Regions from separate parts of the Microbulbifer magnicolonia genome, predicted to be linked through region 1. Evidence: predicted binding sites of a transcription regulator. Region 1 holds the regulator's gene; each other region holds the start of a gene.
The links. Region 1 encodes sigma-54, which starts transcription at its own class of promoters, with help from an activator protein. Its sites were predicted from a motif close to TGGCACANNNNTTGCNNT; they were not measured.

Region 1 (7,009 bases):
GCAAGAACCTGTCCATATACAGTGGCGACGTGGTCATCACCCAGGGCTCACTGCAGATTCGCGCCGACCGCGTGGAAGTGCACGGCAATGCGCAGGGTGAAATCAGCCGCGTGATCGCCACCGGCAAGCCGGCGCACTTCCAGCAGCAGGTGCAGCAGAGCCAGGATCCGGTCAAGGCGCGCGCGCGGCGCATAGAGTTCACCGTCACTTCCGACGAGCTGCACCTCGTCGGCGACGCCCACGTGGACCGCGACGGCAATACGCTGACGGCCGAGAAGATCGATTACGACCTGAACAGCGAACAGATGCAGGCCCAGGGCCAGGCGGGAGAGGGCCGCGTGGAGATGATCTGGAAGCCGGAGAAAAAGGAAAACGGCCAGCAGGCCGGCGACACACAGCAAGACCAATAACTCGGGGCGCAATCGCCCTCGGGACTCGGAAAGAACACCTTAGCCAGATGCGAAGGCCCCGATGCCGGGGGCCGTCCGGGAAAAGCGCCTGCGGCCGGAATGCGGCCCGATGAGGCTATTGAGCAACGGTCACCGGCAACAGCACCGTCCAGGGCCAGCTCCAGCTCCAGCTCCAGAGCCAGAGCCAGAGCCAGGGCCAGGGCCAGGGCCAGAACCAAATTCGGAACACACTATGCCAACGCTGAAAGCGTTACACCTCGCCAAACAGTACAAGAAAAGAAAAGTGGTCCAGGACGTTTCCGTCAGCGTCACCAGCGGCCAGATCGTCGGCCTGCTCGGCCCCAACGGCGCCGGCAAGACCACCTGCTTTTACATGATCGCCGGCCTGGTACAGGCGGACGCCGGCCAGGTGCTGATCGACGAGGAGGATATCACCCGCCTGTCCATGCACGGGCGCGCGCGCAAGGGCATCGGCTACCTGCCGCAGGAGGCCTCGGTGTTCCGCCGCCTGTCGGTGCGCGACAACATCCTCGCCATCCTCGAGACGCGCAAAGACCTGTCCCGCGCCGAGCGCCTGCAGCAGGTGCAGGAACTGCTGCGGGAGTTCAATATCACCCATATCGAGAACAGCCTCGGCATGGCCCTGTCCGGCGGCGAGCGGCGCCGTGTGGAAATTGCGCGCGCACTCGCCACCGACCCGGACTTCGTGCTGCTGGACGAGCCCTTCGCCGGCGTCGACCCCATCTCGGTCAACGACATCAAGCAGATCATCCGCCACCTGCGCGACCGCGGTATCGGCGTACTGATCACCGACCACAATGTGCGCGAGACGCTGGATATCTGTGAGACGGCCTATATCGTCAGCGAGGGCCACATCATCGCCGCCGGCACACCGGCGGAAGTGCTCGCCAACCAGCAGGTGCGCGAAGTGTATTTGGGACACGAGTTTACGATTTAGGCCCCGCGCAAATCAGCGGTCACCGTTTCCCGCCGGTGACCGACACTTCATCACCGCCGCCCGACACCCACCGCAAAACCAAGCTGCCGTTCCGGCACAGTTATTGCTTGTAATCCGCCGATCGGAGGGTTAGTCTGCAGCGTCCTGGATTTCCAGAAGATTCATCCGCCGCCTCGGTCTGCAGTTCCCCACTATGAAGCAGTCTCTCCAGTTAAAGCTCGGCACCCAGCTGACCATGACGCCTCAGCTGCAGCAGGCCATCCGGCTGCTGCAGCTGTCGACACTGGATCTGCAGCAGGAAGTGCAGTCGGCGCTGGACAGCAATCCGCTGCTGGAAATCGACGGCGACGAGCACGCCCACGGGGAGCCACTCCAGGAACATCCGTCGCCGGAACACACGACGGCCGCCGAAGCTGCGGACGGTGGCGGGGAAGGCGAGAGCGACTGGAGCCAGGACATTCCCGACGAGCTGCCGGTGGACACCCGCTGGGAGGATATCTACAGCGGCGGCAGTTACAGCGGTGGCGACGGGGACGAACTGGCACTGGAACAGCGCAATTCCGCGCCGGACAGCCTGCAGGACCACCTGCTGTGGCAGCTCAATCTCACCACCCTGTCCGAACTCGACAAGCTGATCGGCGAGAACCTGATCGACGGCATCGCCCCGAGCGGCTTCCTGGAAACACCCCTGAGCGAAATCGCCGCCGCGCTTGAGGCCGAAGAGGACGAAGTCCTCGCCGTGCTCAAGACGATCCAGCAGTTCGAGCCCGCCGGCTGCGGTGCCCGCGACCTGCGCGAGTGCCTGCTGCTGCAACTGCGCCAGCTGCCGGCCGCCACGCCCTGGCTGGAGCAGGCACAGACGGTGGTCGAGCGCCACCTGGATCTGCTCGGCAAACGCGACTTCCGCAGCCTCAGCCGTCGCACGCGGCTGAACGAGGCCCAATTGGGCGAGGTGATGCGCCTTATCCAGACGCTGACCCCCTATCCCGGCGAGGCTTTCGGCGGCGAGGAGCCGCAGTATGTGGTGCCGGATATCATCGTTCGCCGCCGCGAACAGCGCTGGCTGGTGGAGCTGAATCCAGAAACCACCCCCAGGCTGCGCATCAACGGCGACTACGCGGCCCTGATCAGGCGCGCCGACAACTCCAGCGACAACAATTTCCTGCGCGACCACCTGCAGGAAGCACGATGGTTTCTCAAAAGCCTGCAGAGCCGCAACGAGACGCTATTGAAAGTGGCCTCCTGCATCGTCGAGAAACAGCTGGGATTCTTCGAGCTGGGTCCCGAGGCTATGAAGCCCATGGTGCTCGCCGATATCGCGGAAACCATCGGCATGCATGAGTCCACCATTTCCCGGGTCACCACCCAGAAGTACATGTTCACGCCCCGCGGGGTCTTCGAGCTGAAGTACTTCTTCTCCAGCCACGTCAGCACCGACTCCGGCGAAGATGCCTCCTCCACCGCCATCCGTGCGATGATTCGCAAGCTGATCGACGCCGAAACGCCGCGCAAGCCGTTGTCCGACAACAAGATCACCCAGGAACTGGACAAGCAGGGCATCCAGGTCGCCCGCCGCACCGTGGCCAAGTACCGCGAGTCCATGGGCATCCCGTCTTCCAGCGAACGCAAGCGCCTGATTTAGCGCCGCTTGCCGACCAGACAGCGCACCCGACCGGAATGGCCACAACGGCGGCCGTGCGGCCCCGGCATCCCGACACCCGTTCAGCTGCCCTGTCAGCATCCGGCAACAATTACCGCGCCGCGGTCACCCCAAATGGTGTCGACCCTAGGGGAAACCCTGGTCGCAAACAGCCGGGCGCCCATTGCCACCCGGACCGCGACCAATCTCCGAACTTTGAGTGTATCCTTCCATTCTGGCGCACTTCCTAGTAGGGTTGCCGCCCAAACGGAAGGTAGTGCCGGTATGAGATGCACCCGATAAGGAGAAATCCATGCAGATCAACATTAGTGGCCACCACGTCGATGTCACTCCGCCCATGCGCGATTACTGCGAATCCAAGCTGGAAAGGCTGTCCCGACACTACGACAACATTACCACTGCCCAGGTAATCCTATCCGTCGAAAAACTGATTCAGAAAGCCGAAGCCAGAGTGCACATCAACGGACACGACCTCTGCGCCGGCTCCGAAGACAAAGACATGTACGCGGCCATCGACGCGCTCGCCGACAAGCTGGACCGCCAACTGAAGAAACACAAAGAGAAGTTGCAGAACCACCGCTGAACTATGACATTGGAAGCATTACTCTCTCCCCGCCTGAGCCTTTGCCATCTGGCGGGGAGTAGCAAAAAAAAGTTGCTGCTCAATATTGCCCAGGCCATTGCCGAACAATATCCACAACACGACTCCGACACTATCTTCAACCAATTGATCGCCCGCGAGCGCCTCGGCTCAACCGGTATCGGCGATGGCGTTGCGATTCCCCACTGCCGTCTGCCCGGCTGCGAGCGGCCGATCGGCGTGCTCTGTACCACCGATCCAGCCATTGATTTCGACGCCGCAGACCGCCAGCCGGTAGACCTGCTGTTTGCCCTGCTGGTCCCCGAAGACGCCGAGCAGGAACACCTGGAGACCCTGGCCGAGATTGCCGCCCTCTTCTCGGACAGCCGCGTAAGGGAAAAACTGCGCCAGGCCCAGAGCGGCGATGAGCTTTACGCACTGGCCATCGACAGTGCCGCCGCTGCATAATCTGTAACCGAATAAGCAGAACGCTCCCCAGTGACGGGATCGGCGCTACCACCGCTCCAAATCACTTAACCGGGGCGGCATGTTGCGTGCCGGACACAACGCGCTGCGTGAAGAAAGGAATTCCCCTATGCGTTTGGTAATTATCAGTGGTCGCTCGGGCTCCGGAAAAAGCTCGGCGCTGCAGTTGCTGGAGGATGTCGGCTTCAACTGCATCGACAACCTGCCCGCGAGCCTGCTGCCCGAACTCGTCAAGCGGGTGCGCGAACAGCCGCCGATCGACGAAACCCAAAACGCTCTGGACAATTCCCAACGCGCGCTGGGCAGCCCCCGCCTGGCCCTGGGGATAGACGCGCGCAATCTCTGGCAGGACGTGCAGCAGGCGCCGCAGGTGATCGAATCACTGCGCGCGAGCGGCGTCCAGTGCGATGTGATCTACCTGGATGCGCGCGCGCCGGTGCTGGTACAGCGCTTCAGCGAAACCCGGCGCAAACACCCCCTCAGCGACAACCGCACCCACCTGCTGGAAGCCCTCAACCGGGAAAAGGAGCTGCTCGCGCCTATCTCCGCAATGGCCGACATGGTGATCGATACCAGCAGCCTCAGCCTGCACCAGCTGCGCGACCTGATCAAAACCCGCGTCGTCGGCGACGGAACGGAAGGCATGGCGATACTGTTCCAGTCCTTCGGCTTCAAACACGGGGTACCGGTGGACGCGGATCTGGTTTTCGATCTGCGCTGCCTGCCCAACCCCTACTGGGTGGCGGAGCTGCGCCAGAAAACCGGCCTGGATGCTGAGGTGATCGAGTACCTGCGCACGCATCCCGAGACGGACAAAATGGAGCGGGATATCACCGAATTCCTGCAGCACTGGCTGCCGTCCTATCAGCGCAGCAACCGCAGCTACACCTGCATCTCCGTCGGCTGCACCGGCGGCCGCCACCGCTCCGTATACATGGTGGAGCAGCTGGCGAAGACCTTTGCCCACCAGTTCGACAATGTGCAGATCCGCCACCGCGAGCAGCAGATCTCTTAACCTGACATCAAAATAGAGCATCCATGCTCTATTTTGATGTCGCCCGCGAGTTGCCCGCGCAGACACATGGAACTGCTGGCATTTCGCGGGCTCGCGCCGGCCTACGGCCGCGGCGGCACATCCATGTGCCGCACTGTGAAGCAAGTTACCAGCAACAGAACGCCTGAACCGCCCATGCAGAAAAGCCGCCTCCTGATTATCAACAAGCTCGGCCTTCACGCCCGCGCAGCAAGCAAGTTTGCCCAGACTTCGGCGCGCTTCTCCGCCAACGTCAAAGTGCATTGCCAGGGCAAATCCGTGGATGGCAAGAGCGTGATGGCATTGATGCTGCTGGCCGCCGGCAAGGGCACCGAGCTCGAGCTGGAAGTGGACGGCCGCGATGAGGACGCCGCGCTCTGCGCCATCAGCGAACTGGTGGCCGACCGCTTTGGGGAAGCAGAATAGTACTTAATGCGGAATGCGGAATGCGGAATGCGGAATGCGGAATGCGGAATGCGGAATGCGGAATGCTTATCAGTTTTACGGCAGCCACTTCAACCACAATCGATTTCGGTTCGGGCTGATAGTATGATCGCGGCCGACGGCCGTTCCGGCAGCCAAGAAACCGGGTCGCGTACTCCGCATTCATCATTCCGCATTCATCATTGAGAAGCCCCTCCGTGTCCAATACCCCCCCAGCCGAAATCAAGTTCCGCGCGCAGAACCAGCTGGGTGAGTTGTTTGCTGCGCTCGACAGCGGCACCGGGCGCGAAGTCCGGCGGATGCTCAGCACCCTGACGCCGCAGAGCATCGCCCAGCTGCTGGAGAGTTCCCCGCCGCGCATCCGCCAGGTACTGTGGAAGCTGATCGACAAAGAAGTCGAGGGCGAGGTACTGCAGGAACTCACCGACGAGGTGCAGAGCCAGATCCTCGCCACCATGGACACCGAGGAAATGGTGGCGGTGATGGAGGGCCTCGACGCCGACGACATCGCCGACATACTGCAGCAGCTGCCCGAAAGGGTCATGGCGGAAGTGCTGTCCGCCATGAGCGAGACGGACCGACTGCGGGTGGAGAGCGTTCTCGCCCACGACGAGGAGACGGCCGGCGGCCTGATGGACACGGATACCATCTCCGTGCGCCCGAACCTGACCCTGGACGTGGTATTGCGCTACCTGCGCCGCCACGAGCAGCTGCCGGAATCCACCGACAGCCTGTTCGTGGTCAACCGCAAGGGCCAGTACATAGGGCTGCTGCCGCTGTCCAAGCTGCTGACCACCGACCCGTCGGTAACCGTGCGCGAGGTGATGAACACCGACGTGGAGCCGATTCCCGCCGACATGTCCGATACCGAAGTAGCGCGGCTCTTTACCAAGTACGACTGGATCACCGCGCCGGTGGTCGACGAGAACGGCCGGCTGCTGGGGCGCATCACCATCGACGATGTGGTGGACGTGATCCGCGGAGATGCCGACCACTCGCTGATGAGCCTCGCCGGTCTCGAAGAGGAGGGAGATACCTTTGCGCCGGTCCGCCGCACCGCGCGCCGGCGCGCCCTGTGGCTCGGCATCAATCTGCTCACGGCCCTGCTGGCCTCCTGGGTGATCAGCCTGTTCCAGGGCACCCTGGACAAGGTGGTGGCGCTGGCGGTACTGATGCCGATCGTCGCCAGCATGGGCGGGGTCGCCGGCAGCCAGACGCTGACGGTAGTGATCCGCGGCATGGCCCTCGGCCAGATCGGCCGCAGCAACCTCAGCTGGCTGCTGTCGCGGGAGCTGGGCTCCGCCGTGCTCAATGCGCTGCTCTGGTCCCTGGTGATGGGGCTGATCGCCGGCCTCTGGTTCGGGGACAACCGCATCGCGCTGATTATCATCGCCGCCATGGTGATCAACCTGGTCACCGCGGCCTTTGCCGGTGCGAT
Region 2 (7,009 bases), 290 kb from region 1:
TCACCGCTACAAATTCAAACAGGTCGCGGTGCTGAACCTGCTCTATTTCGCCACCTTCGGCTCCGAACTGGCGGTGGTGTCCATGCTGCCGCTGTTTTTTTCCGAAACCTTCACGCTGGACCCGGTCCAGGCCGGCCTGGTGGCCAGTGCCTATGCCTTTATGAACCTGATGTCGCGCCCGGCGGGCGGCCTGATCAGTGACCGCTGCGGGCGCAGGCCGACACTGCTGATCCTGACCGCGGGCCTCGCGCTCGGCTATTTCACCATGAGCCTGATCGACGCCCAGTGGCCGCTGTACATGGCGGTGGTGGCGGCCATGGCCTGCTCCTTCTTCGTGCAGGCCGGCGAGGGCGCGGTGTTTGCGGTGGTGCCGCTGATCAAGCGCCGCCTGACCGGACAGATTGCCGGCATGACCGGCGCCTACGGCAATGTGGGTGCCGTCTTCTACCTGACGGTGCTCAGCCTGGTGTCCTATCAGGTCTTCTTCCTGGTGATCGCCGCCACCGCGATGCTCGGCTTCGCGGCTCTGTTGCTGCTGGAGGAGCCCGAGGGGCAGATGGCCGAAGTCCTGCCCGACGGCAGCGTGTCCCTGATCGATGTCGCCTGACCTGGGAACGCCGGGCATTTCCGCTTCGCGCGCTGAAGGCTCCGGCTCGGCGTGCGGACCGCAGGCCCGCCCGGACGCGGCGCTGGCATTTTCCAGCGCCTCAGTCGCCGGCCGCCGCAAGTTCAATGACGACGCCTGTGCCGTCTGCAATGCGGACGGCGCGGACCTGCGCCGCCGCGGCGCCCTGGCCGCGGTGGCCGACGGTGTCGCCAGCGCCGAGGCTGGTGGCGCGGCGGCGCGCGCCGCCATCAGCGGTTTTCTCGCCGATTTCTACAGCACACCGGAAACCTGGTCGGTAAAGTACGCCGCCGCGCGCGTTCTGCACTCGCTGAACAGCTGGCTGTTTCGCCAGGGCGGCGGCAGCAGCGATATTCGTCAGGGCTGGCTCACCACCTTCTCCGCGGTGATATTCAAGGGCACCAGCGCGCACCTGATCCATATCGGCGACTCGCGCATCTACCGCCTGCGTGCGGGCCAGCTCGAGTGCCTGACCCGCGATCACAGCCGCACCCTGGGCCATGGCCGCACCTTCCTGAGCCGCGCCCTGGGAATGGATGCCCACGTGGAGATCGATTATCGCCGCGAGGAGTTGCAGGCCGGCGATATCTTTCTGCTCAGCAGTGACGGGGTGCACGATTACCTGCCGGCGGAAATCGTCGGCGAAATACTGCACGACAGGGGCGCTGCTGCCGCCCTGGCACTGGTGGACGCCGCCATGGCCGGCGGCTCCAGTGACAATCTAAGTGCGGTGGTGTGCCGGGTTCAGCGCGTTGAAACGCCGAGCGCAGATGACCTGCTGAGTCACAGCCGCCAGCTGCCCTTCCCGCCGGAACTGCGCCCGGGCAACAGGCTCGACGGTTACCTGATACTGCAGGAGCTGCACGCGAGCAGCCGCAGCCAGCTGTATCTGGCGCGGGATACGGAGAGCGGGCGGGACGAGAAAAATGGGCGGGACCAAGAAAAAAATGGTCGGGTCGGAGAAAATGGAGAGTTGCGCGCGATCAAGACCCCGTCGATCAATTTCAGCGACGACCCCGCCTATATCGAGCGCTTTATTGCCGAGGAGTGGACCGGCCGCCGCCTGGATCACCCGGGCATTATCAAGATATTTCCTCCCAAACCCGGCCGCCAGTTTCTCTACCATGTGCTGGAATATATCGACGGCCAGAACCTGCGCCAGTGGATGCAGTTGCACCCCCATCCGGACATAGAACAGGTGCGGGAAATGATCGCCCAGCTGGTCAGCGCCCTGCGCCGCCTGCAGCGTATGGAAATCGTGCACGGGGACCTGAAGCCGGAAAATATCATGGTGGCAGGCGACGGCCGCCTGAAACTGATCGATCTGGGCGGTGCCGACGGTCCCGGTTTGCGCGAACAGCTGAACCTCGACGGCGAGGCACCGCCGGGCAGCAAGAATTACGCCGCGCCGGAATACTTCTTCGGCGACAGCCCCAGCCACCGCTCGGATATCTTCTCCCTCGGCGTTATCGCCTACGAGTTGCTCACCGGCCACTACCCCTACCGCGAGCACGCGGGCTTCCACCACTACCAGCTGAAGAGCTATGCCGGCCTGCAATACATCAGCGCCCGCGAGCACCGCGACGATATTCCCGAGTGGATCGACGGCGCCCTGCGCAGGGCCTGCGCACCGGATCCCAGAAACCGCTACCCGGCGCTGTCGGAATTCGTGCACGACCTGCAGACACCGAATCCGGCTTTTGCCCGCGAGGGGGAGCGGCCGCTGATTGAGCGCAATCCGCTGCTGTTCTGGCAGATGGTCGCGCTGTTGCTGCTGCTGTCGCACCTGCTTTATCTGCTGTAGGAGCGGCGGGGCGGTCATCCGCCGGTGGCCGCGATAGATCTTTGCGCCGTCAGACATCGATCGCGGCCATGGGCCGCTCCCGGCCGGACCGCTCCTACAAATTCTGCCGCTCCCACAAGAGAAAAGGCACCATCGCAGAGCATTCATTTTCCGGGCGCACCAACTTATCGCAATGCGAACATCACCATTGACCGCCAACGCCGGAAATACCGTGTCTTTCGTCTTGGCACAAAGTTTGAATAGTTTTCAGTACCAACACAATTTACCCCCTAATGAGGCAACGGCGCCTGGACTCTTCGGCAGAAGAGGAGGCGCCCGTGCCAAGTCACCGCCCCCTCCTTCCCTGCCGAAACTACAGAATAGATGGCAGGACTATGGTCAAGCAAAAACTTATCGTTATCGGCAACGGCATGGTGGGTCACCACTTCCTCGAGCAGCTGGCCGCGCGGCCGGAAAAGGCGCTGTTCGAGGTCACCGTCTTCTGCGCCGAACCCAGGCCCGCCTACGACCGCGTACACCTGTCCGAATATTTCGCCGGCCGCTCCGCAGAAGATCTCGCCATGGGCAAGATCGAGCAGTACCGCGACTGGGGTTTCGAACTGCTGCTGAACGACGCCGCCGTCGCGATCGACCGGGAAAACAGGACAGTTACTTCTGCCAGCGGTATCGAGCAAAGCTACGACCGCCTGGTGCTCGCCACCGGCTCCTATCCCTTCGTGCCGCCAATTCCGGGCCACGAACACGAGAAGTGTTTCGTCTATCGCACCATCGAGGACCTGGACGCAATCCGCGCAGCCAGTGCAGGCGGCTCAGTTGGCGTCGTCGTGGGCGGCGGTCTGCTGGGGCTGGAGGCGGCCAATGCCTTGCGTGAACTCGGGCTCGAGGCCCATGTAGTCGAGTTCGCGCCGGGACTGATGTCGGTACAGCTGGACGCCGGCGGCTCGGCGCTGCTGAAGAACAAGATCGAGGACCTGGGTGTTACCGTGCACACCAGCACCGCCACCGAACTGATCGAGGCGGTGGACGGCCGCCTGCGCATGCGCTTTCAAGGGGAGCGTGAACTCCTTACCGACCTGATCGTGTTTTCCGCCGGTATCCGCCCGGAAGACAAACTGGCGAAAGCCGCCGGCCTCGAAATCGGCGAGCGCGGCGGTATCGCCGTCGACGAGTCCTGCCGCACCTCCGACCAGAATATTTTCGCCATCGGCGAGTGCGCCCTGTACAACAATTTTATCTACGGCCTGGTGGCCCCGGGCTACACCATGGCGCGCACCGCGCTGGCGCAGCTGTGCGGCGAAACCAGCCAGGTCTTCACCGGTGCCGACATGAGCACCAAGCTGAAACTGCTCGGCGTGGAGGTGGGCTCCATCGGCGACGCCCACGGCCGCGCCGAGGGCGCCGCGGCCATCACTTTTGTCGACGAGCAGAGCGGTGTCTACAAGCGCATGATCACCGACGCCGATGGCAAGAAGCTGCTCGGTGCGGTGCTGGTCGGCGATACCGGTGACTACGATCAGCTGCTGCAGTATCACCTGAACGCTATCGATCTGCCCGAGCACCCGGAGCGGCTGATACTGCCCGCGGTCGACGGCGCCGCACCGGCGCTGGGCGCCGGCGCCCTGCCGGCGACGGCCACCATCTGCTCCTGCCACAACGTCAGCAAGGGGCAGATTGTCGATGCGGTGGCCGGTGGCTGCTGTTCGCTCGCCGACGTCAAGGATGCGACCAGGGCCTCCACCGGCTGCGGCGGCTGCGCGGCGCTGCTGAAAAATGTCGTCGACGAGGAGCTGGCGGCGCTGGGCATGGAGGTCAACAACCACCTGTGTGCCCACTTCCCCTTCACGCGCCAGGAGCTGTTCCATCTGGTGCAGGTGGAGGAAATAAAGACCTTCGATGAACTGCTGCAGAAACACGGCAGCGGCCGCGGCTGCGAGATCTGCAAGCCGGCAGTCGCGTCCATTCTCGCTTCACTCTGGAACGAGCATATCCACAGGAAACCGCACGTCGGCCTGCAGGACACCAACGACACCTTTATGGCCAATATGCAGAAGAACGGCAGCTACTCCGTGGTGCCGCGGATACCCGGCGGCGAGATAACCCCGGACAAGCTGATCGCGGTCGGCCAGGTGGCGAAAAAATACGATCTCTATACCAAGATCACCGGCGGTCAGCGCATCGACCTGTTCGGCGCGCGTCTGGAGCAGCTGCCGCTGATCTGGCGCGAGCTGATCGACGCCGGTTTCGAGACCGGCCACGCCTACGGCAAATCCCTGCGCACGGTGAAATCCTGTGTCGGCAGTACCTGGTGCCGCTTCGGTGTACAGGACAGTGTCGCCATGGCGCTGCTGATCGAGAACCGCTACAAGGGCCTGCGTTCGCCGCACAAGATCAAGATGGCCGTGTCCGGCTGCACCCGCGAGTGCGCCGAGGCGCAGAGCAAGGATGTGGGCGTGATCGCCACGGAGAAGGGCTGGAACCTGTTCGTGTGCGGCAACGGCGGCATGCGGCCGCGCCACGCGGACCTGTTTGCCACCGATCTCGACGACGAGACCCTGATCAAATATATCGACCGCTTCCTGATGTTCTACGTGCGCACCGCGGACAAACTGCAGCGCACCTCCGTGTGGCTGGAGAATCTCGAGGGCGGCCTCGACTACCTGCGCCAAGTCATTATCGACGACAGGCTCGGCATAGGCGCGGAACTCGAAGCACAGATGGCGAGGGTGGTCGACACCTACCAGTGCGAGTGGAAGACCGCGATCGAGGACCCGGAAATGCTCAAGCGTTTCCGCCAGTTTGTGAACAGCGACGTGCCGGACGAGAAAATCGCCTTCGTCCAGGAGCGCGGCCAGCCGCGGCCGGCGCGGCAGGGGGAAATTGTCAGGATCGCCGAGCCTGCTTGAGTTTTTACAGAGAATCGGGCTCTGTGGCGGCCCTGCTACCGGTGGCTGTTTGCGGGACACGGGCTGGGCGCCCCCCCTAAATACATCCCTGTAGGCTTGTCGGCGAGGTCCCTCTCGCCGACAGTCCCGCAAACAGCCACCGGCAACAGAGCCTTCGCATCACGAGCATCGTCATTCCGGCGCAGGCCGGAATCCAGGGCTACGGAGTGCATCACTGCATGCCGGTACCGGATCAAGCCCGGCATAGACTCTGCACCGGCATGACGAATGACTTCTAAGGCTAAATATCCAGGAGCAAACCATGAACCGAGTTGCCATAACCCACACCCAGTGGCTGCCGATCTGCCAGCGATCAGATCTGGTGGCCGATTCCGGAGTGTGTGCCCATGTGGGCGATCCCTCTGCAGGGACTGCAGAAAAAAAGGGTATCGCCCTGTTTTTTCTTCCCAACCAGGAGCCGCAGCTCTACGCCGTGGACGACTGGGACCCAATAGCGCAGGCCGGCGTTATCGCACGCGGCCTGGTTGCGGAAGTGGATGGCGAACTCACGGTATCGTCGCCGCTGTACAAGCACCACTACCGTCTGGGCGACGGTGTCTGTACGGAAGACGCAGCGGTGCGGCTGAACACCTATGCCGTCGCGTTTGACGGCGACACTGTGTGCATCGCCGTCGACCAGACTTGACGATGGCACCAGCGGAAAGATTTCGCGCGCAGCGGGCGTGCACCACCTGCCCTTACTGCGGCGTCGGCTGCGGTGTGGCCGCCACGACGGAAACCCGCGGTGATTCCGCGGCGGTGACGGTCAGCGGCGACGCGCGGCACCCGGCCAATTTCGGCCGCCTGTGCGTCAAGGGCTCGGCCCTGGCGGAGACGCTGGGCGAGCGCGGGCGCCTGTTGCGGCCGCGGCTGCACGGCCGAGATGTCGACTGGGACAGCGCGCTGGAGTTTATGGCCCGCGAATTTTCCCGCACGATCGAGGACCATGGCCCGGACTCGGTCGCCTTCTACCTGTCCGGACAGCTCCTCACCGAGGACTACTACGTCGCCAACAAGCTGACAAAGGGCTTTATCGGCAGCGGCAACGTGGATACCAACTCGCGTCTGTGTATGTCGTCGGCCGTGGCCGCCTACAAACGCGCCTTCGGCGCGGACGCGGTGCCCTGCTGCTACGAGGACCTGGAACTGGCGGACCTGGTGGTGCTGGTCGGCTCCAACGCAGCCTGGACACACCCGATCCTGTTCCAGCGCATGCAGGCCGCCGGCACCCGGCTGGTGGTCATAGATCCCCGCGCCAGCGCCACCAGCGAGATGGCGGAGCTGCACCTGGCGATCACACCCGGCAGCGACGCCGCACTGTTCAGCGGCCTGCTCAACTACCTGGCCGAGCGGGGCGCGATCGATCGCGAATTTATCCGCGACAGTACCCAGGGTTTTGACGAGGCGATCGCGATCGCGCAGGACTGGTCGCTGGCCAGGACCGCCACCGCCTGCGGCATTCCGTCAGCCAAGCTCGAAGAGTTTTTCCAGCTGTTCGCCGCGACCGAAAAGGTCGTCAGTTTCTATTCCCAGGGGATCAACCAGTCCAGCAGCGGCACCGACAAGAACAATGCGATCATCAACTGCCACCTGGCCACCGGCCGCATCGGCAGGCCGGGCTGCGGGCCCTTTTCCATT
Region 3 (7,009 bases), on a different contig from region 1:
TTTCCGGCGGCGTGTCCTACATCAATCCGGAAATCGACGCAGCGGGGGACGTCACCTACTTCCTCCCGAATCCCATAACTGGCGGCTTCATTCCGCTGGAACCGATCCCCATCAAAGACGACGATTACTCGCCCAGCGCATTTATACCCAACGCCTACCTGGCATTGCCGATCGACGACTGCTGGTCCTTTGGCCTCTCCATGTACACCACCTATGGATTGGAAACCGATTTTTCCAGCGACTGGCTGGTGACCACCATCGCCGACAAGACAGAACTGCTGACCGTCAATATCGCGCCCTCAGTGGCATACGACTACAACGATCAATTCAGCATCGGTCTGGCAGTCAACTTCCTGTACGCCGATGCGACCCTGAAAACCAAATTCCCGTCCAACTTCCCATTGGATCCATCCGCATCCAACACGTCGATTTTGGATTACGACAATGCGGATGACTGGGATGTGAGCTGGAGCATCGGCGCCCTGTGGAACATTACCGATCGCACCCGCTTCGGTATCTCCTACCACGCGGAGCTCGATCCCGAGCTCGAGGGCGATGTAAATTCTGACATACTGCCCACGGCGCTGATCCCGACCTTGCCGCCTTTCCATAACGCCGATGGCAATGTCACCCTGGATCTGCCGGACACATGGGAGCTGGGCCTGTACCACCGCTTCGACAACTACTGGGGTATTGCCCTCGGCGCCATGTGGACCGACTGGGACGACTTTGAACGCCTCGAGGCCTTTGTCCCGGAAGGCGGTGCACCGTTTGACCCGCTGCTGTTCAAGGAAGAAAACTTCTCGAGCGGTTGGCGCTACAGCATCGCCGGCGAATACTATCCGTGCGAAGAGGTCACCTGGCGCATCGGCTACGCCTACGACGAAGGTGCGGCCCGCGACGGTCTCAATCCGGATGAGCCGACAGCCAATGCGCTCGGACTACCGGTCACCTGGCGCACCCTGTCCATTCCGGACACCGATCGCCAGTGGGTAACCTTCGGCGGCACCTACAAGTTCAACAATCAGCTGAGCATCGACGGTGGCTTTGCCTACCTGTGGGGCGATGACGAAACCATCCAGGAAATCACACCGATTCCAGTTCCCACTTACTTCGACGGCGGCACCACCAACATCGAAGCCTGGCTGGCTGGTGTTTCCCTGAACTACACTTGGTGATTGCGCCCAGTTAACCTGGCGAGCAGGAGGGCCGTACATTCGTGTACGGCCCTTTTTGTTGCGCGCACGTTTTGTTGCCCGCGAATCGCACCAATATGGATCCTCGACTCTGCTGCGGGACGGCCGCTCCGCACTGAAAAGGCGCCGCTGCCATAATCAATACCAATAGGGGCCCCCGCCCTGCTGGCACACTCTGTGCATCGATTCTCTGGCAAGGCGTCGAACTCCAGCCATCCATTTTGCTAACGGACGGCATCTCGCGATTTAACTTTCACCGCGGCTTGCACACCATAACTGTTCCGATCGCGTAGCGCGGCGGGACCTGAGCAGAGGCGCTCACTGACTCACTGTCTTTCGACAGTTGTCTGTGAGCGCCTTTTTTTATGCCGGCGACTTCCTGCCGGCCACCAATCGGGGAGATGCTGAAGATGCTAGGGAAGAAATCGATTTGCTGTGGGCTGCTTTCATTGATCGCAGCAGCCGGAAACACAGCGGCAGCCACGGCCGGCGGCACAGACGAACCCGCCGAAGTTACCGCTGCGACTGTGTCAGAGGCTCTCGCCTTCGGCAAGATTACACTGGGACTGCGCGCACGCAGTGAACTGGTGGATACAGACGGGCTGGAGACAGTGGATCTGACCAGCCTGAAGACCCGCCTGACTTATGAATCGGCACTCTTTCAGGGATTTCGCGCACTGATCGAAATGGACGATGTCACTCACCTGAGCGATTTCGAAGGCGGCGTGGCGGACCCGGCGGGTACGGAAATCAACCAGGCATCCTTGTCCTATACCATCGGCGGCACGACGATCAAGTATGGCCGCCAGCGTATACTGCTGGATAACCAGCGTTTTGTTGGCGGTGTCGGCTTCCGCCAGAACGAGCAGACTTATGACGGCCTCAGCATCAGCGATAGCAGTCTGGCCAATACGACGCTGTTTCTCGCCCATATAGACAATATCAACCGCATCTTTGGCGAGGACAGCCCTGTCGGCGACCACGAGAATGACTCTTACTTGTTGAACGCCAAATACAGCGGTTTGAGTGCCGGGTCTATAACGGCCTATGCCTATCTGCTCGATAACGAGAGCGCCCCCGCTTTTTCCACCGACACCTATGGACTGCGCTTCGCGGGAGCGACCGGCGCCGCGAGCTACGTGCTGGAGTATGCCGCCCAGTCAGCCGCTGCCGACAACCCGTCCAACTTCGATGCAGCCTATTTACTCGCCGAAGCCGGCTATAAACTCGGCCCGGTAACGCTGAAAGGTGGTTATGAGCTGCTGGGTGCCGATGGCGACGAGGGCCAGTTCATCACGCCGCTTGCGACTCTGCACAAGTTCCAGGGTTGGAACGACATGTTTCTCGGTGGCGGTAGCGGCAATATTGTCGGAGGTATCGAAGACGTCTATGCGACACTGGGCACCGCGTTGGCGGGAGTCAAGCTTTCACTCAATTACCACCAGCTCAGCTCTGACGATACGGATGCTTCCGGCATGGACAAGCTTGGCAGCGAATACGGGTTTGAAGTCGGAGGGAAAGTCGGCTTTGCAGAATTGAGCCTTCAGTACAGCAGCTATATTGCCGAAGAATACAGTGTGGACACGGACAAACTGTGGCTGACCGCCCAAGCCCAGTTCTGATCGGAAAATAAATTAACTCGCTGACTGACCAAACCTGTTGGAGTGACCATAATGATGGCCCCTGTTTATTTTTATTATTCTCAGAATAAAAAAGACCCGGCAAGACCGTAATGCTGTTCACTTAAGCGGAAATCGGAATGCGAAGGGCCTGATTCCGGCTAGTAGCTTGCGAGACTGTCGGCCGGAGGGACCCGGCCGACAAGCCTACAGGGATGTATTCACGGCGTGTCTCGCAAGCCACTAGCCGGTAGCTGGGCCGCCTCGGTGCCGGATATGGCTTCGCTTAACTGGACTGCATTTCGATAAAAACCGGGAATTTCAATTTCTGGGCCGGCACTAGGCTTCTAACTCGCCATCCATGGCGCGACAGCAGTGTGTTCGATCCGGCCCCGGCCCGGCCAGTCCGGCCGCTCCACGTATTCGCGGCGCCTTCGGCCCATGGCCGGTCGAGTAACTGCGCAGCGAGCATGCTCGCTCAGCGCGCGCGCCCGAAATCCTGTAGTGGTATTGAACATCGCGTTAGCCATCCATGGCGCGACATATGTGTGTTCGATCCGGCCCCGGCCCGGCCAGTCCGGCCGCTCCATGTATTCGCGGCGCCTTCGGCCCCTGGCCGGTCGAGTAACTGCGCAGCGAGCAGTGCTCGCTGTTCGCGCAGGCCCCAAATCCTTGTCGGTATTGAGCTTCTAACTCGCCATCCATGGCGCGGCAGCAGTGTGTTCGATCCGGCCCCGGCCCGGCCATCCTTGGCCGGTCGAGTAACTGCGCAGCGAGCAGTGCTCGCTGTTCGCGCAGTTACTCCCAGCCGCACTGGCGGTCTTTGTTCTGCTCTTCCAGGTAGGCCATCAGCGGCTGGAAGTAGTCGATGATCGCCGAGGCGTCCAGTTCGCGCTGGCCGGTCAGGGCTTCCATCGCATCCGGCCAGGGCTTGCTCGCGCCCATCGCCAGCATGTTGCGCAGTTTTTCACCGGCCGCGGCATTGTTGTAGATCGAGCAGCGGTGCAGCGGACCTGTCTCACCGGCAGCCTCGCAGAGAGCGCGGTGGAACTGGAACTGCTGGATGCGCGCGAGGAAATAGCGCGCGTAGGGTGTGTTACCCGGAATATGGTATTTCGCACCCGGATCGAAGTTGGCTTCGGTGCGGGCTACCGGCGCCTGGATACCCTGGTAGTCCTCGCGCAGCTGCCACCAGGCCTTGTTGTAATCACCCGGCTGCACTTCGCCGTTGAATACCTGCCAGCGCCACTTGTCGACCAGCAGCCCGAATGGCAGGAAGGCGATCTTGTCCAGCGCCTGCTGCATCAGGAAGCCGATGTCCTTGCTCTCGTCCGGTACCTCATCCATCAGACCGATTTCCTTCAGGTACTTCGGCGTGATGGAGAGCGCAATGGTGTCGCCCACGGCCTCATGGAAACCGTCGTTGGCGCCCTCTTTGTACAGGAACGGCTGCTCCTTGTAGATGCGCTGATAGAAGTTGTGGCCCAGCTCGTGGTGAACGGTCACCAGGTCCTCACCAGTCTTGTTGATGCACATCTTGATGCGGATATCGTCCTGGCCATCCATGTTCCAGGCGCTCGCGTGGCAGACCACGTCGCGGTCGCGCGGCTGGGTGAACTGGGAGCGCTCCCAGAAGGTTTCCGGCAGCGGTTTGAAGCCCAGTGAGGTAAAGAACCGCTCACCGACCTTGACCATTTCCTTTTCATCCATACCTGACTGCTCGATCAGCTCGGTCAGGTCGTAAGGTGCCTCCATGTCATCGTCCTTGACGACGTCATAGATGTTGCCCCACTCCTGCGCCCACATATTGCCGAGCAGGTGCGCCGGGATCTTGCCGTTGGGCGGCACCACATCGTCGCCGTAGCGCTCGTTCAGCTTGGCGCGCACATGGCAGTGCAGCGCTTTATACAGTGGCTTGACCTTGTTCCACTGCGCATCCATATCCGCAGCGAAGGCATCGGGCTCCATGTCGTACTTGGAGCGCCAGAAGGTGCTCAGGTTGTCGTAACCGAGCTCCCGCGCGCCGGCATTGCCGATCTCCACCTGGCGCTCATACAGCGGCTTCATCGGCGGCGCGACCTTGCGCCAGCCGACCCAGACCTCTTCCAGCAACTTCGGATCGCGATTGTTGGCCATGATCTGGCCCATCTCGGTCAGGGTGTAGCACTTCTCCTTACCCTCTTCCTCGCGGCAGTATTTGCCGGCACCGTACATGCCCTGCATCTTGGAGCCGATCTGGGCCAGTTCCGCGGTCAGCGCCGGATCCTTGGGCGCCGGGAACACCAGGCCCTGCTTCAGCATGGTCAGTTGACGGCGGGTGTCCGGATCCAGGTCCAGGTCGTTGAACTTGGCCGCCTCGGAGGCGAGTTCCACCGCCATAGCGGTGTAGCGCTCGGAGGCCAGGGCCTCGACGTACTGGGAGTCGACATTGATATAGGTGGAGGCCAGCCAGCTCGCGTGACTCACCTCTTCCGCCATCTTCTCGAGGCGCTCCTGGGCGCTCTGCAGGAACGCCTTGGCGTCCTCGGCCGTCAGCTGGCCGGTCTCCGCCGGGCTGCTGACTTCGGCTGCAGCGGTCGTCGCCGCCTCCTGAACCGGTTCCTGCTGGGCCTGTTTGTTATCGCATCCCGCGAGCGCTACTGCCGCGGCAATGACAAGAGCTATCTTCTTCATCGGCTCCCTCTAATCGTTATTGGATATGGTTTTGGTTGTCGCCGTTTATAGCATAAGCGCAGCGGAGGCAGGGACGTGAACACCTTTCACCGGGTTATATCGGCATAAAATTCCCCGCGCTGCCAGGATTTCGGGGAAAAATCCCGCATTGTTCGCACAGCTGGCGATTCACGTGGCAAGAGGACAAAAGAGGACAATAGGGAACGGTAACTCGGCCCGGGGCCAGGTCGGCAGGAATGCCAGGGGGAAGAAGGGGAAACTGGAGGCAGCCCAACCAGCAACACCCTCGGCACATGACACCACTGCTACCGTTGCTCCCTTCCGGGCCTGGCGGGGTTCACAGCTGTTCATTGCGAGGGGACCGGAAGGGCCGCCACAAAGATCTCCGGCAAATCCGAAGAGGGCGCGATTATAAGGAAACCCCCGAATAAGTCCATAGCCACCCCGCTGCGCTTTCAGGGACTTCCGGGGGCTCAAAGGCGCGAGTTCTAGCCCCGCTAACAGGTTATACTGTGCGCGATCGGTCTTACTCCGGCTAAAAGTCCCCCTGTTTAAGAGTTATTCATGCACCTGTTCGTCGACAATCTCACCAACGTAGACTTCAGCTACCTGGATCACTGCCGCGGCCTGGTGGGCGAGACCTGGCTGGCGAACGCGGCCCTGGATGGCGCCCTGGACAGCCAGGGTATGGTGTGCGATTTCGGCGTGGTCAAAAAGACACTGCGTCGCTGGCTCGATGACCAGCTGGATCACCGCCTGCTGGTCCCCACCCGCTCGCCCCACCTCACCCTGGCGCTGAATGGCGACCAGGTCGCCCTTCACTGGCAGATGGACAATGGCGAGGCGATCTCGGTATCAGGCCCGGAGCAGGCGTTTGCCCTGGTGGAAGCGGAAACGATCACCCCGGACAGCGTCGCGGCCTGGAGCGTGGATCAACTGGCGCCCGCCTTCCCCACCAGCGTGGAGCGGCTGAGCCTCTCTTTTTCCGCTGAAGAGATTGCCGATCCCTACTACCACTACAGCCACGGCCTGAAAAAGCACGAGGGTAACTGCCAGCGTATCGCCCACGGACATCGCTCGAGAATCCAGATTTTCCTGAACGGCGAGCGCAGCCCCGAGTGGGAAAGCAACTGGGCGGAGCGCTGGCGGGATATCTACCTGGGAACCCGCGAAGACCTGCAGGAACGGAGCAGCGAAAAAACGCTGCGCTTTGCCTACGCGGCGCAGCAGGGTAAATTTTCCCTCGACATTCCCGCACGGCGCTGCGAACTGGTGGACTGCGACACCACCGTGGAGCAATTGGCGCAGTACATCGCCAACAGCATCGCCAAGACCATTGCCGCCGAGCTGCCGGGCGCCGAGGTGCGAGTGCGCGCTTACGAGGGACTGGGCAAGGGCGCCGTGGCTTCCGCCAAGGGGTAAACTGCAGCACGGCGCCGCCAGTATCACCGGCAGCCACACCGACTAGCGCGAGAGTTTCAGCGCGGCGAACTCTTTCTCACTCAACGGAGCGAGCTGCGC

Region 2: nirB (nitrite reductase large subunit NirB) is a predicted target of sigma-54. The motif match lies at 2,654-2,671, and genes of this name have one in related genera.
Region 3: RRF64_RS17360 (alginate export family protein) is a predicted target of sigma-54. The motif match lies at 1,363-1,380, and genes of this name have one in related genera.

The regions. Positions count from the first base shown of each region.
Region 1 is NZ_JAYEFD010000001.1:1,564,437-1,571,445, forward strand. It holds gene lptA (lipopolysaccharide transport periplasmic protein LptA) at 1-410, shown strand, start outside; gene lptB (LPS export ABC transporter ATP-binding protein) at 643-1,368, shown strand; gene RRF64_RS06910 (RNA polymerase factor sigma-54) at 1,562-3,010, shown strand; gene hpf (ribosome hibernation-promoting factor, HPF/YfiA family) at 3,321-3,611, shown strand; gene ptsN (PTS IIA-like nitrogen regulatory protein PtsN) at 3,615-4,076, shown strand; gene rapZ (RNase adapter RapZ) at 4,204-5,109, shown strand; gene RRF64_RS06930 (HPr family phosphocarrier protein) at 5,284-5,553, shown strand; gene mgtE (magnesium transporter) at 5,769-7,009, shown strand, end outside.
Region 2 is NZ_JAYEFD010000001.1:1,854,427-1,861,435, forward strand. It holds gene RRF64_RS08100 (NarK family nitrate/nitrite MFS transporter) at 1-607, shown strand, start outside; gene RRF64_RS08105 (bifunctional protein-serine/threonine kinase/phosphatase) at 597-2,429, shown strand; gene nirB (nitrite reductase large subunit NirB) at 2,804-5,332, shown strand; gene nirD (nitrite reductase small subunit NirD) at 5,634-6,017, shown strand; gene RRF64_RS08120 (nitrate reductase) at 6,020-7,009, shown strand, end outside.
Region 3 is NZ_JAYEFD010000005.1:26,941-33,949, reverse strand. It holds gene RRF64_RS17365 (outer membrane protein transport protein) at 1-1,178, shown strand, start outside; gene RRF64_RS17360 (alginate export family protein) at 1,598-2,818, shown strand; gene RRF64_RS17355 (M2 family metallopeptidase) at 3,614-5,488, opposite strand; RNA gene ffs (signal recognition particle sRNA small type) at 5,758-5,855, opposite strand; gene RRF64_RS17345 (6-carboxytetrahydropterin synthase) at 6,053-6,910, shown strand.